Regions from separate parts of the Brevibacillus sp. SAFN-007a genome, predicted to be linked through region 2. Evidence: a T-box and tRNA genes for the amino acid it is inferred to sense, from the RefSeq annotation. Region 2 holds a T-box; the other holds one or more tRNA genes.

Region 1 (7,288 bases), on a different contig from region 2:
TGCCGGCTCTCCGCCGCCGCCCATGTCGGGAGGCATGCCGGACATCCCCGGCTGTTGACCGTTATCGGCGTTTCGCCTGCGTGCTTCCCGCTTTTCCTTTTCCACATCGCGCATTTCCCTGGGAACGTCAAACGCGACGACGACTTCCTGGGGAGAACCGCTCAAATACGTCCCTTTTTCCACATCGTCTTTGCGGTAGGCAGCCGATTCCTTCACGTCGACCCCGATCAGCTCCACGTAGCCCTCGCGCCTGCCTACCTTCAGCTTCGCCTGCTCATTCAGCCGCTTGACTGGCATGACGGCTGCGATGCCCGGTATTTTTTTCAACTCCTGCACCGCTTCCATATTCAGCCTTTTGCGTTGATCGTCCGGGATCATCTCGTCCTTTTCCTGGTCGTAGTACATCGGTTCGACGTCCATCTCTGTCAAATTCCCGAAGTTCTCCAGACTTTTCACCGCATTTTCCTTCAGTCCCAAACTCAGTGCCATCATCGCGACAATGGCAGCCGTACCGATCATGACCCCAACCGATGTCAAGGCGGTCCGGAGCTTCATCCGCCACAAGTTTCTCCAGACGATGCGAAACGAATCCGTTACCTTCACAATATGTTCACCTCATACCCCTCGCCTACGCTGGCCTGTTTCTTTTTGGTACCACCCGGCCGTCCTGCAAATAAATCACGCGGTCGGACTGCCCTGCTACTTCCTGTTCATGGGTAACAATGATGAACGTAGTCCCATTTTCCCTGTTCATCTCTCTCATGAGATGAAGAATTTCCTGTTCGGTCTTCGAGTCCAGGTTCCCCGTCGGTTCGTCGGCCAAAATGATGCCCGGCTGATTGACGAGCGCCCGCGCAATGCTGACGCGCTGCTGCTGCCCGCCGCTCAGCTCGTTCGGCCGATGGTGGAGCCGCCCTTCCAGTCCGACCCGATGCAGGATTTCCGTCGCTTTCGCCCGCCGCAACTTGACGCTTTCACCCGCGAAGATCAGCGGCAGCTCCACATTTTCCAGCGCCGTCAGGTTGGGCAAAAGGTTGTACGACTGGAAAATGAAGCCCATGTGCTTGCGGCGAAACAGGCACAATTCATTTTCGTTAAACCTGGAGATTTCCTCCCCGCTCACCATCACGCTGCCTTCCTCCGGCTTGGTCAGACCGGCAAGCAGATTGAGAAGCGTCGACTTCCCTGAGCCGGACGAACCGCACAAAGCGACAAACTCGCCCCGGTTGACGTGCAGGTTGATATCAAACAGCACCGGAACCTTGATTTTCCCCGCTCCGTAGCTGTGATTGACCCCGGTTACCGTCAGCTCTCCCGTTGTGTTGGCCATTTTTTGCAGCACCTCATTCATTCTTTTCTCATAGGAAAGACGCAGAAAGTCGAAAAACGTAACAAGCTGGCCGAAAACCATTTCGCCTTCACAAAAATGCAACAGGTTTTTCAAAATCATGTAACAAACCTGTAACCAACTCCTCCCAGTCACGTACTACAATAAGAGTGTGAACAAAACACGAAAGGTCGATGACCGATGACAATCTATCGTTTTCTATTTGAAACCGCCACTCGCAGATGGGTCGAAATCATCAAGGCGCCAAGCATGTTCGAAGCAGCCAAACAGGCCAAGCAGCTCGCGAACAAGCGCTCCCGCTCCCTGTCTACGCCGATCCGTTTTTCGTTTCATCACGCCGCCTCCCAATAACTTGGACATCATAAGGAAACCGCTTCTCCGGGCAGAGAAGCGGTTTTTTATTTCGGGGGAGATCATTGACAACGCTGTTTTTTTCCCCTTACTATAGAGGGAGACATTACAGTGCATGACAGTAAAGCTCTGCATTCACTTCGCTGCTGCACAAAAGGGAGATAATCAAAAATGACAATGAAAAAAGCGCTTACCATTGCAGGCTCCGACACCAGCGGCGGTGCTGGACAACAGGCAGACCTCAAAACGTTTCAGGAGCTTGGCGTCTTCGGAATGACAGCCCTTACTGTCATCGTGGCCCAAGACCCGCACAATGACTGGTTCCACGAAGTGTTCCCGATCGATGTGGCCGTCTTGGAAAAACAGATCGAGACCGTTCTGGCGGGAATCGGCGTAGACGCCGTGAAAACCGGGATGCTTGGCACCACGGAGCTGGTGGACCTGGCCGCCCGTAAAATAGAGCAATACCAATTAAAAAATGTCGTCGTAGACCCGGTGATGATCTGCAAAGGGGCAGAGGCGCTCCATCCGGAAATCGCCATCAGCCTGCGTGAAGTGCTGCTTCCCCGTGCAACTGTGGCGACGCCAAACCTGTTCGAAGCGGGCATCCTCAGCGAGATGGGCGCGCTGACAAGCGTAGAAGACATGAAAGAAGCCGCAAAACGCATTCATGACTTCGGCACTTCTTACGTCGTGGTCAAAGGCGGCACCAAGCTGCAAAGCGGCAATGCCGTCGACGTGTTCTACGACGGGCACGCGATCGAAGTGCTCGAATCGGAGCGCTTTGACACTACATTCACGCACGGAGCTGGCTGCACCTTCTCTGCTGCGATCTGCGCGGAGCTGGCCAAGGGCAATTCCGTACGCGGAGCCGTCGAAGTCGCGAAGGAGTTCATTACGGAAGCAATTCGCCACTCCTTTGCCCTCAACCAATACGTCGGCCCGACCAACCACGGCGCCTACCGCCGCAAGTACCAAGGCTAAGATCATCCGTTTCCAAGCACAAACTCCTGACCAGCCGAGCAAACTGTCTCGGGGCCGGTCAGGAGTTTTTTTGTGCCGATGGCTTGTCGCGCTTACGCTTGTTTTTTCATTGCCACTTCCGACTTGAGCGATACAGTCGCCGGTTTTTTCCGCATCGAGCTTGCGGTAAACAGAACGAGTGCAGACCAGATGCACGAAAAGCTGATGAGATGGGCGGTCGTAAAGGGTTCTCCAAAAAGAAACACCGCGGTAAGCAGCGTAATCGTCGGAGTTATATATTGGATGAAGCCGATGATCGAGAGCGGCAAGCGCTTCGTGGCTTGGGCAAACCAGTACAACGGCATGGCTGTCGCGACTCCGGCAAGCGTCAGCAAAAGCATCTGCCACCATGCCAATGTCGTCGCCGTCTCTGTCCCGTCTGCCTGGAGCATGAGCAAATAACCGAGCGCGATCGGTGCGACGAACAGCGTCTCCCACGCAAGCCCGATCATCGCCTCCATCTTCACCAGCTTCTTCGCCAAGCCGTAAAACGCAAACGTGATCGCCAGCGACAGCGCAATCCAGGGAAAGACGCCGTATTGCAAGGTGATATACAGGACACCGCAGGCAGCCAGGACCAGCGCCACCCACTGCCCCGCATTCAATTTTTCTTTCAAAAAGATCACGCCGAGCAGCACCGTAATCAACGGATTCATATAGTAGCCAAGGCTCGTTTGCATGACCTGGTTGTTGTTCACCGCCCAGATGAAGATCAGCCAGTTCGCACTGATGAGCAAGGAGCAGATGGCAAGCGCCGCAACGATTCTGCCGCCGGATACCGATTGCCGCATCGCCCGCCAGCGTTTCGTTACCTGAATAATGATTGCGACAAAAAGAACCGACCAGACGATGCGATGAGCCAAAATCTCCCACGCCCCCATCGACTGAAACAGCTTCCAGTACAGCGGGAGCATCCCCCATGCAACATACGCGGCAAACGCATAAAGTATCCCTTGTTTCATGTCTTCTTCCTCCACCGATTTTGCCATAAGCCCCTCATATAGAGTAGTGTAACGGAATTGTCGCCAATCGGCTATGTATTCATCACCAGCATAGGCACTTCAGACACTTTCGTTCATTACCATGGCAGTGTTGTAGCAAGACATCTGATTACCTCAGTAATATATTGAAGTAACATTAAATTTTTCATTGTACCATTTTTAGCTGTGGTGTACAATAGGCATAATTTCAACCGAGTTTCGTCAGAAGAAAGGAATTTTCACCGATGACATACTGGCGCTCTGTTTTGTTCGTTTTGCTCGGGGCATGCAGCTACGGGGTGCTGTCCCTGTTCATGAAGCACGCGTTTGCCCTTGGTTTTACCCCTTACGAGATGAGCGGGAGTCAGTTGATTTTCGGCGGCTTGCTGATGACCGTAGCAGCCCTGTTTTTCTCGCGGGAACGGTTTCAGCCTCGCTATTTGCTGTACCTGGCCCCCGTCAGTCTGATGATGGCTGCCACCAGTATATTGTACCACCAGGCTGTCAGCCGCCTGTCCGCTTCGCTTGCCATCGTGCTTTTGTTCCAGTTCACCTGGATCGGCGTGCTGCTGGAATCGCTCGTCGACCGCAAATGGCCGACGGCAGAAAAATGGGTGTCGCTGCTCATGCTGGGCGGCGGGACTGTGCTGGCGAGCGGACTTGGCGAAGGCGGCCTGCACCATGTCAGCATCCCGGGCCTGGTCTGCGGTCTGCTGTCAGGCGCTACGTTTGCGCTGGTGATTTTTTTCAGCGGACGTGTCCTTCCGGGCATAAATCCTTATTTGCGTAGCGCGATTACGATCAGCATGGCAGCCGTCATGCTCGCCATCGTCTATCCGCCTACCTTTTTGTTCAATGGACGGCTGATGGACGGACTGCTTCCGCTCGGCTTGCTCGTCGCCGTATTCGGCTCGGTCATCCCGATCTTTTGTCTGGCGGTAGGCGTCCCCCGCATCGGCAACGGCCTGGCTACGATCTTGAGTGCCGTCGAACTGCCAACCGTCGTGCTTTTGTCCAGCTTTGTCCTCCGGGAAAACGTGACGCCTTCCCAATGGGGCGGCGTTCTGTTGATCCTGGCCGCCGTCTGCGTGCCGCAGATCAAATGGCGCAGGCTTTTCGCGCCCGCCCATGTCTTGGAGAAAAAAGGAATGTAGCCGAATCAGGCGTGTCGGTCCACCGGGGACTCGGCACGCTTTTTCCTTCCGCCGCATCTGGCACGTACACGATCGCCCAGGTGCCGGTGCGGACGATTTTTCATGAAGGGCTGAGCTGCTTCACCAGACGCTGGTCGCTTCAGGCCGGGGAAAGAGCTGGGTATCGCTCCGCTCCATGAACCGAATGCAAAAAGCCCAGCCAGGTCCGTGCAGGAACCTCGCTGGGCTTGTGCTGTTTCTTCTATGGGGCGATCGATGGGACTCGAACCCACGAATGCCGGAGCCACAATCCGGTGCGTTAACCCCTTCGCCACGACCGCCATGGAAGAGGAATCATTGGTAGCGGCGGAGGGAATCGAACCCCCGACCTTTCGGGTATGAACCGAACGCTCTAACCAGCTGAGCTACGCCGCCGCGCGCTATGGAGCGGGTGATGGGAATCGAACCCACGCGACCAGCTTGGAAGGCTGGAGTTCTACCATTGAACTACACCCGCAAAACAATCGCTTCCACCTTTGCGCAAGCAGTCCCTCGCCAGAATTGCTTGGCTCAAAAGTGGCTTTTGCCCCTCGAATACAAAGGCAATTGTACCATATGTGAACAAAAAGCCCCGTCTGCCCCAAAAAGCAGACCGGAACCTGTCGTTTCCCTGATGGTGCGGTCGAGAGGACTTGAACCTCCACGGTGTTGCCACCACTAGAACCTGAATCTAGCGCGTCTGCCAATTCCGCCACGACCGCAATCCGAAGATGGTGGAGGCTGACGGGATCGAACCGCCGACCCTCTGCTTGTAAGGCAGATGCTCTCCCAGCTGAGCTAAGCCTCCAACTCGATTCTCCACCACTTGCGAGGCCCCGCAAAGTGCAGGGGGTGTGCTTGGGCAACACCGAGGACTGTGCGGGGCCTCACGCCATTGTTGGAGATCTGTAGGTGACCCGTAGGGGATTCGAACCCCTGTATGACAGCGTGAAAGGCTGCTGTGTTAAACCGCTTCACCAACGGGCCATGATGGCGGATGGAGTGGGATTTGAACCCACGAGACGGGTCAACCCCGCCTACACGATTTCCAATCGTGCTCCTTCGGCCACTCGGACATCCATCCATACTTTTCGTTTGCCCTGTTCGTCTATCGCTCGGGCAAGAACTAATCTATCATATTCGAAAACCGATTTCAAGGGATATTTTAAAAGTTTTTCTGCGCGCCCTGCCCCCTCCCTCTCTCCGCTTTGCCTTGCCACATTTCCGCTTCCATTTTCGTGGAAATGGCCTAAAGCAACTTCCCCGTCTTTTCAATATGCTACCAATAACGATGGACCATGTGGAGTGATGATGGGTGGGCAGAAGAAGACGGCGCTCAGGACGAATTCCTTGTTTGTACGGAAACTGGTGCGGACCGGGCTGTTCGGGACCCGGCGCCCCGATTGACGATATCGACCGCTGCTGCAAAAAGCACGATCGCTGCTATCAAAAACGCGGGTATTTTTCCTGTAGCTGCGACCAGGAGCTTTTGCGTTGCTTACAAGACAAAATCGACAAGAATACGGAAAAAGGCAGGATAGCCGCCATGATTTCCGCCTTTTTTTCCCGCTCCCCCTGCATTCCGGACGACATGAAATAGCCTGTTTTGCGAATTGTCACGATTGTCATTCTTCATACAAAAAATGGTAACAACTTGGACATGAATCCGCCATAACTTTCCTGATTTTCCATTGGATTTTTTTGGTACGCTAATGAATGTCCAAGGAGGTTACAGGCCGTGGAAGTGCATATACGAACCGACGCCCGTGCAGCGCTGACGTTAAAGAAAGAAATCATGTGTCATGGAATTTCCTGCTTTTATATCCGTCCGCTTGAACAGGATCAAGTAGAATTCGTATTCCTCGCGCTCTCGGAGCACCAGAAGAAGCTCTTGTCCTATACGCTGCGAAATTACAGCTATGCCGTTACTTATCTATCCTGAAGCTTGGCCCAATCGCCACGATCTTTTTCGTCCCCTGGAAACAGGGGATTTTTTATGGCAGAAACGGCGCATGGCGAAGCGAAGCCAAGCAGCCGAGCGTCCCAGCAGGCAGAGAGCTTTCCAGGGCGAAAGCCCTCTGCCTGGCCGGCACTCGGTTGCTCTGATCGGCACGGTTGTCGTACATCCGCGCGTCCGCTTCCCGCCTACAATCCCTGCTGCTCGATGACGCCCAGGCGGTGCACATCGTCGGCGGTCACAGCCGCCAGCGCGTTGAGAAACTGAATCTGGAAGCTGCCCGGTCCCTCATCGCCCGCTTTCTGCGCGGCGATCTGCGCCGCGACACCATAGGTCACAAGCGCGGCAGCCCCGGCTGTCAGCGCGTCTTTTTCCACAGCGGCAAAAGCGCCCATGACGGAAGTCAGCAAGCAGCCCGTGCCTGTCACTTTGGTCTGGATCGGATGGCCGTTATGGA
Region 2 (7,288 bases):
GGATTGGCGATTGCCATTGCGTGCATGAGTGCTTGGGCATATGTATACAATCGGGACAACCGCCAGCTGATGAGGGAGACGCTGTCGTCGGTCAGCACGCTTGAATCCAGGCTGACTCAGCAGCTTGCCCGCACGGAGTGGATGAATCGGCAATTGGCGCATGTCGCAGAGCTGAAGCAGCGTTATGAGGAACTTTTGATTGCCAGCAACAAAATCAGCGTGAGCGACGTCCATTACGATAGGATTCATCAAGTAACCAGTGAGCTTGCAGACGCCTGGTTTGGCAAAATCCATACGCTTGTGTATTTAGGCATCAGCTGGGAGTCCGAACAGGGGGATGTCTATTTTCGCATCGAACGAGGCAAAAGGGACGATCACGCTGCGGTGCAGTTGATCGAGGAGCGCGTTGTCGTCTCGGAGCAATGGGATACGGCAAAAACGCCGCGTTACGTCCGGCTGGTCGCGCAAACCGCCATCGACGCGTACGTCATGGAGACAAAAGAACTGGAACAATCTTTTTTTCAGTTGCTGCTCGTGAATGTGCGGGGGCTGATTTTGCGGTGTCTGCATGAGCATCAGTCGACAGAGCTGAAGGAGCTTGAACGGGAGATGGGCCTCGCCCGCAGAATCCAGTCGATGCTGATTCCGAAAGAGGAATGGCAGGTGAACGGCCTGCGCGCGAGGACGGTTTACGTTCCCGTCACGTACGTAGGAGGAGACTACGTCGATTTCGTGCAGATCAATGAGCGCTACACCTGTTTTATCGTGGCGGACGTATCGGGACACGGTTTGCCGGCGAGCATTTGGGCGACGGGAATTCGGATTGCGGTTCGGGCCGTTTTGCAGACGAGCTCGGCCCCGGAGGACATTTTGCAGCGGCTGAACCGGCTTTTGTACGCCGATCTGGCGAAAACCCGCTCGTATATTACCATGCTGGTCGCCGTCTACGACGCAGCGGACCACCGGTTGCTCCTTGCCAGGGCAGGTCATCCGCAGCCGCTCTATTTGTCTGCCACCCAAAAAAACGTGCTTCGCTGTCGGGGCGGGGTAGGACTAGGGCTTTTGGCCGATAGCACCTATCAACGGGAGGAAGTACCCTTAACAGAGGAAGGGATCTTGCTGCTCTACACCGATGGATTGCTGGATACCGGAAGAAAAGAGGTGCAGCGCAGCTCTCACGGCCTTCTCGAAGATCTGGCCGCCTTGCTGGACGAGCCAGACAAGCAGGGGACGATGGAGCGCGTTGAATCGTATCTGTGGGCGAAGACGCGCCAAGGCCAGCAAGCAGATGACATTTCCGTTTTGATTTTGCAGTTTCAGTCCGGTTCGCATGCTGGACCACGGAGAATGGAAACTCCTGCACTGATGGGAGTACCCGAGCTGAAGCGCCCGTGAATAGGAGGATGAACGGTGATTCTGTGTGAACAGTGTCCGGACAATCCCGCTTGTCGCACCTGTCTTCTTGAGCTCCGTTCCGGCGGGTCTGCCCAGAAAGTGCTGCCGCCCCGCAAGGTGAAGGTGACGGAGCTTGCGACAATGGAAACAAGTCAAGCCCAATTGATAGCCGTCAGCCGGACAGCTATCGGCCTGCTAAGTCCGGCCAAACCGTTGCATGGACGCCTGGAGGTCGAGCTCGCTTTCGATTTTCGCATTATCGGCAGCGGGCTGCAGGGAATCAACGGTGTTTCTTACTATGTCGTGGATATCGAAAAGGTATTGCGCAAGCAAGAAGTGCTGGAGCGGTTGCTTCTGGAAGAGTTTCATACGTGGCATCTGCACAGCGAGCTTGACCCGACAGACGTATTGCATCGTTGGCAGAATCAGGATGACGAGCGAGGACGTCTCATCAAGCAGGAGCTGCAAAAGCTGTCGATCCTGCGCCAGATCGAGACGATTTTTCTGTATCTGTTTGACGATGGCAAAGTACGTCCGCTTGGCTCGAACCGCGCGGACCCCGATATCGAGGCAGAAATGCGGCGGCTGATGGGCGAGGCGATCATCCACGGCAGCTCGTTGCGGGAGCAGATTGTCAGTCGCGACGGGAAAAAAGTATTTGAAATGTACGCGTCGATCTTGCCGGACAAAACGTGTGGGATTGCGCTGATTGATGTGACGGTTGCCATCGCGGAAGAACGCAGAAGAAAGCGGCGCGAGTGGGAAATATACAGAGATATTCTCGGGGTGGCCACCTCGGGCAAGCTGTTGCTGCTCAGCGACGAGGAGCTGTTTATTTTGCTGCGCGAAGGATACAAATCGCTTGCGATGGACGTCCAAAGACCGGAGGATTTGGCTTTGCTCAGGAGTGCGTTCAAGCGCAAGCTGGAGCCGCTGGGATTTGTCGCCAATCGCTTTTTGCACTTTTTGGTAGCCGTCAACGAGGCCGCCTCGAATACGCTCAAGCACGGCAGCGGGGGAACGATCACGCTCTATATTGCCCACGATCAACGGCTCTGCCGGGTGGTGATTCACGATCAGGGCCAGGGGATTTTGCTGGAGGATTTGCCGCGCGCGACGCTGCAGCAAGGATTTTCCACGCGCAATTCCATGGGAGCGGGCTTTCACGTCATGCTGCAATACTGCGACCGAATCTATTTGAGCAGCACGGCGGCAGGAACGAAGCTGATCCTGGAGTGTGCGCTGTCAAGCTGATGAACATTGGGGAAAATGCCAAATGTTTGCAAGCGGGATGAAGCGGGTAACATGAGGGAGAGAGACAAAATCAGGTGACCCAATACCTATTGAGAGGAGTTTGAGCATGGACTACCGAGCAACAGAGACGAACGGGCAGGCTACGCTGTTTTTCGCCGGAGAGCTGGACATGGCGGTGGGAGATCGAGTGGGTGAATTGCTCCAGCAGTACGGGGGACGCAATCATTCCGTTACCGTCGATTTTCAAGGTGTATCCTTTGTGGATTCTTCCGGTATTGGAAGTCTGTATTTTACTACAAAAGAACTGCTTGCTTCCGGAAAACAGGTAGAGATTGTCAATGTCCGCGAAGAAATTCTCGATATTTTAAGCGTACTCGGCTTCACGGAGGCGCTTGGCATCACGGTGGGAAAAGCGGACGAAACCGGGTTTGACGCGAAACAGCGTGATTGTATATAATAAACAAAGGCAACGATATCACAACTGCATATCGGATCAATGATGATCGGGAAGAGTAGGTCAGGACCCCTTTGCAGAGAGGAGAATCAGTTGCTGGAAGATTCTCTAAGGAGAGCCGGACTGAAGGTCGCCCGGGAGTTGTTTTTGGTGAACACGATGTGTCTAGCCGAAAGCGGTTCGCAGCCGTTATCTTGTTTGAGGGAACATACGCCGGGCTTTTCCAGCCGTATGTATGTTAACAAAGGTGGTACCGCGAAATAATCCTTTCGTCCTTTGGATGAAGGGTTTTTTTATTTTTCCTAGAGGAGGAAGCCTACCCATGTCAACTCAGCCAACAACCGACATCGACCAATTGCTGCCGAAGAACTACGACCCGAAGGCAGCCGAAAGCAAATGGTATCCGTACTGGATCGAAAAGCAATTTTTCAAAGCGGAACGCGACCCGGCGAAGCGTCCGTTCACGATCGTCATCCCGCCTCCGAACGTAACGGGCAAGCTGCACTTGGGCCATGCGCTCGATACGACGCTGCAAGACATCATTACCCGCGCGAAGCGGATGCAAGGCTACAGCACGCTGTTTTTGCCTGGGATGGACCACGCCGGGATCGCCACGCAAGCTCGCGTAGAAGCGACATTGCGCGAAGAAGGCATCTCTCGCCATGATCTCGGACGCGACAAGTTCATCGAAAAAGTATGGGAATGGAAGCACATTTACGCTTCGCATATCCGCGAGCAGTGGGAGAAGCTGGGTCTTGCGCTGGATTACTCCCGCGAGCGTTTTACGATGGATGAAGGCTTGTCCAAAGCCGTGCGCGAAGTATTCGTTCGCCTGTACGAAAAAGGGCTGATTTATCGCGGGAACCGCATTATCAACTGGGACCCGGTTGCCCGTACCGCCCTGTCCGATATCGAAGTGATTTACAAGGAAGTAAAAGGCGCTCTGCACCATATGCGCTATCCGCTCGCGGACGGCACCGGCTACATCGAGGTGGCGACGACCCGTCCGGAAACGATGCTGGGCGATACGGCTGTCGCCGTCCATCCGGAAGACGAGCGCTACAAGCACCTGATCGGAAAAACCGTGATTTTGCCGATTGTCGGTCGCGAAATTCCGATTGTCGCGGATACGTACGTCGATCCTGAGTTTGGCTCCGGGGCGGTAAAAATCACGCCAGCGCACGATCCGAACGACTTCGAGCTGGGACTGCGCCACCAACTGCCGCAAATCGTCGTCATGGACGAGACTGGCACGATGAACGAGCAGGCAGGCATCTACAAAGGACTGGACCGTTTTGCCTGCCGCAAGCAAATCATCAAAGACCTGACCGAGCAAGGCGTCATGTTCAAGATCGAGGAGCACATCCACCAGGTAGGTCACAGCGAGCGCAGCGACGCTGTCGTAGAGCCGTATTTGTCTACGCAGTGGTTCGTGAAAATGCAGCCGTTGGCCGACCTCGCGCTGGCCAACGCCAACAGTGAAGAGAGCGTCAAATTCGTTCCGGAGCGCTTCAAGACCAACTACCTGCGCTGGATCGAGAACATTCGCGACTGGTGCATTTCCCGCCAGCTCTGGTGGGGCCATCGGATTCCTGCCTGGTACTGCCAGGAGTGCGGCGAGACAATCGTATCCCGCGAAGATGTCACCGAATGTCCGAGCTGCCACAGCCACAAGCTGGAGCAGGACAATGACGTGCTCGATACCTGGTTCTCCTCTGGTCTGTGGCCGTTCTCCACGCTCGGCTGGCCGGAAGAGACCGAGGACATGAAGTATTTCTATCCGACCAACGTCCTCGTAACCGGCTACGACATCATTTTCTTCTGGGTGGCGCGCATGATGTTCTCCGGTCTGGAATTCACCGGAAAAAGCCCGTTTGAATCCGTATTGATTCACGGCATTATCCGCGACTCCGAAGGCCGCAAAATGTCCAAGTCGCTCGGAAATGGCGTCGATCCGATGGAGGTCATCGAAAAATACGGCGCGGATGCCCTTCGCTTCACACTGGCGACGGGCAATTCGCCAGGGAACGACCAACGCTTTTACTGGGAAAAAGTCGAGGCAAACCGCAACTTCGCCAACAAGATCTGGAACGCCTCGCGCTTTGCCCTGATGAACCTGAGCGGATTTACGTACGACGATATCGATCTCAGCGGCGAGCTGTCCACCCCGGACAAGTGGATTCTCTCCCGTCTGCAAGCGACCATCGCCGATGTGACGCGCCTGACCGACGCGTTTGAATTCGGAGAAGCGGGCCGCATCCTGTACAACTTCATCTGGGATGACCTGTGCGACTGGTACATCGAGATGGCGAAGCTGCCGCTGTACGGCAGCGACGAAGCCGCGAAAAAGACGACGCAATCCGTGCTCGTGACCGTGCTGGATCAAACGCTCAAGCTGCTCCATCCGTTCATGCCGTTCATCACCGAGGAAATTTGGCAGGCCTTGCCGCATCAAGGCGAGAGCATTACCGTAGCTCCTTGGCCGACGGTGAACGACCAATGGATTTTTACCGAGGCAGAGAGCGAGATGACCATGTTGATGGAAATTATCCGCAGCGTGCGCAATATCCGTGCAGAAGTCAACGTGCCGATGTCGAAGAAAATCGAGCTGCTGATTAAACCAAGCGATGCGACCTCCGCGGCTCGCCTGGCGCGCGGCGAAGAGTACATTGCCCGCTTCTGCAATCCGGAGACGCTCACGATCAGCGAGGAGCTGGCCATCCCGGAAAAGGCGATGTCTGCCGTTGTGACGGGAGCGGAGCTGTTCTTGCCGCTGGCTGGCTTGATCGACATCGAGCAGGAGCTGAAGCGCCTGGAAAAAGAGCTGGCTACGCTGCACGGCGAAGTGGAGCGGATTGAGAAGAAGCTGAACAATCCCGGCTTTATGGCGAAAGCGCCAGAGAAGGTCGTGGAAGAAGAAAAGGCGAAAATGGCTGACTACATGGAAAAACGGGATAAGGTCATCGCTCGCCTTGCCGAACTGAAGGGCGAATGATCCGCCGTACCCACGCATATTTTTGAGAATGGAGCATTTTGGTATGCATGCAGAAGCACAATTTGTTGAATACAAAGAGGCGCTCGACTGGCTGCATGGACTGCTTCGCTTTGGTCAGCGGCCCGGGCTTGAGAGAATGCAGTGGGCACTTGCGCAACTGGACCATCCGGAACGGAGAATTCCGTTCATCCATGTGGCAGGCACCAATGGAAAAGGTTCAACGTGCGCGTTCCTGACGCACATGCTGATGGAGGCCGGCTACAGTGTCGGTACATTCACCTCGCCTTATCTGGTAGATTTTCGCGAGCGCATTCGCTACAACGGGAGCATGATCGAGGAAGCCGATTTTCTCCGGTTGGCCAATGAGGTCAAGCTCGTAGTCGAGCGCTGCGAGCGCGAGACGGCATATGGCTCGCTTACGGAGTTCGAAGTCATCACGCTGATCGCCATTCTCTATTTTTCGAGAGTGGCGAGACCGGCTGTCGTCGTCTGGGAGACGGGGCTGGGGGGACGCTTGGATTCGACCAATGTCGTGCTGCCGCTCGTTTCCGTTATCACAAATATTGGCATGGACCATACACAGGTGTTGGGCGATACTCTGGAGGAGATTGCCCGTGAAAAAGCTGGCATCATCAAGCCGGGCGTACCTGTCGTCACGGGCGAGACCCGCCCGGAAATACTCGCTGTGTTCAAGGAGCGGGCTGTCGAGACGAAGAGTACCGTATACAGCCTGCAGGAGCATTTCTTTGTCGAACAGCTCGAAGAAAAGCTGGGGCAGCAGCGGATTCGCTACCACAGCATTCATCGGCGCGAGGAAGCAACCTATCGCTTGACCCTGAACGGCATTCATCAAACGACAAATGCAGCGGTCGCGTTGATGACCATTGATGTCTTGCGCAACTATTTCTCTTTCCTGCTGGAGGAAGAAGAAATATCCCGTGGTTTGCAACAAACACGCTGGCCTGGTCGTCTAGAAGTCGTCTCGCCAAGACCGCTTGTGATCTTGGACGGGGCACACAACCAGGAGGGAATGGAAGCACTCGCCAATAGCCTGGAGCGGCTTTTGCCGGAAGAGGCAGGGCTGCACCTGCTGTTTTCCGGATTGGCTGATAAGCCGCTTTCCGCGATGGCAAAAGCGCTTGCGCCCGTGAAGGCGAAAATCAAGTCGCTGAACGTGACATCATTTGACT

What was found. A T-box is a leader RNA that pairs with one kind of tRNA and senses whether it is charged. The one in region 2 lies ahead of ACTHO6_RS00410 (valine--tRNA ligase), so its partner is inferred to be a tRNA-Val.
Region 1: it encodes a tRNA-Val, which carries the amino acid that the T-box ahead of ACTHO6_RS00410 (valine--tRNA ligase) is inferred to sense. The anticodon was not compared.

Annotation. Positions count from the first base shown of each region.
Region 1 is NZ_JBQCKK010000005.1:201,016-208,303, forward strand. Features, by position in the region: gene ACTHO6_RS08915 (ABC transporter permease) at 1-603, opposite strand, end outside; gene ACTHO6_RS08920 (ABC transporter ATP-binding protein) at 629-1,330, opposite strand; gene ACTHO6_RS08925 (hypothetical protein) at 1,529-1,699, shown strand; gene pdxK (pyridoxine/pyridoxal/pyridoxamine kinase) at 1,871-2,683, shown strand; gene rarD (EamA family transporter RarD) at 2,776-3,684, opposite strand; gene ACTHO6_RS08940 (EamA family transporter) at 3,948-4,856, shown strand; tRNA gene ACTHO6_RS08945 (tRNA-His) at 5,101-5,176, opposite strand; tRNA gene ACTHO6_RS08950 (tRNA-Met) at 5,194-5,270, opposite strand; tRNA gene ACTHO6_RS08955 (tRNA-Gly) at 5,279-5,352, opposite strand; tRNA gene ACTHO6_RS08960 (tRNA-Leu) at 5,510-5,596, opposite strand; tRNA gene ACTHO6_RS08965 (tRNA-Val) at 5,607-5,682, opposite strand; tRNA gene ACTHO6_RS08970 (tRNA-Glu) at 5,788-5,861, opposite strand; tRNA gene ACTHO6_RS08975 (tRNA-Ser) at 5,866-5,958, opposite strand; partial or broken gene ACTHO6_RS08980 (phospholipase A2 family protein) at 6,190-6,285, shown strand; gene ACTHO6_RS08985 (hypothetical protein) at 6,321-6,494, opposite strand; gene ACTHO6_RS08990 (hypothetical protein) at 6,613-6,816, shown strand; gene thiM (hydroxyethylthiazole kinase) at 7,020-7,288, opposite strand, start outside.
Region 2 is NZ_JBQCKK010000001.1:82,434-89,721, forward strand. Features, by position in the region: gene ACTHO6_RS00395 (PP2C family protein-serine/threonine phosphatase) at 1-1,395, shown strand, start outside; gene ACTHO6_RS00400 (ATP-binding protein) at 1,411-2,649, shown strand; gene ACTHO6_RS00405 (STAS domain-containing protein) at 2,756-3,106, shown strand; T-box leader at 3,140-3,383, shown strand; gene ACTHO6_RS00410 (valine--tRNA ligase) at 3,426-6,098, shown strand; gene ACTHO6_RS00415 (bifunctional folylpolyglutamate synthase/dihydrofolate synthase) at 6,142-7,288, shown strand, end outside.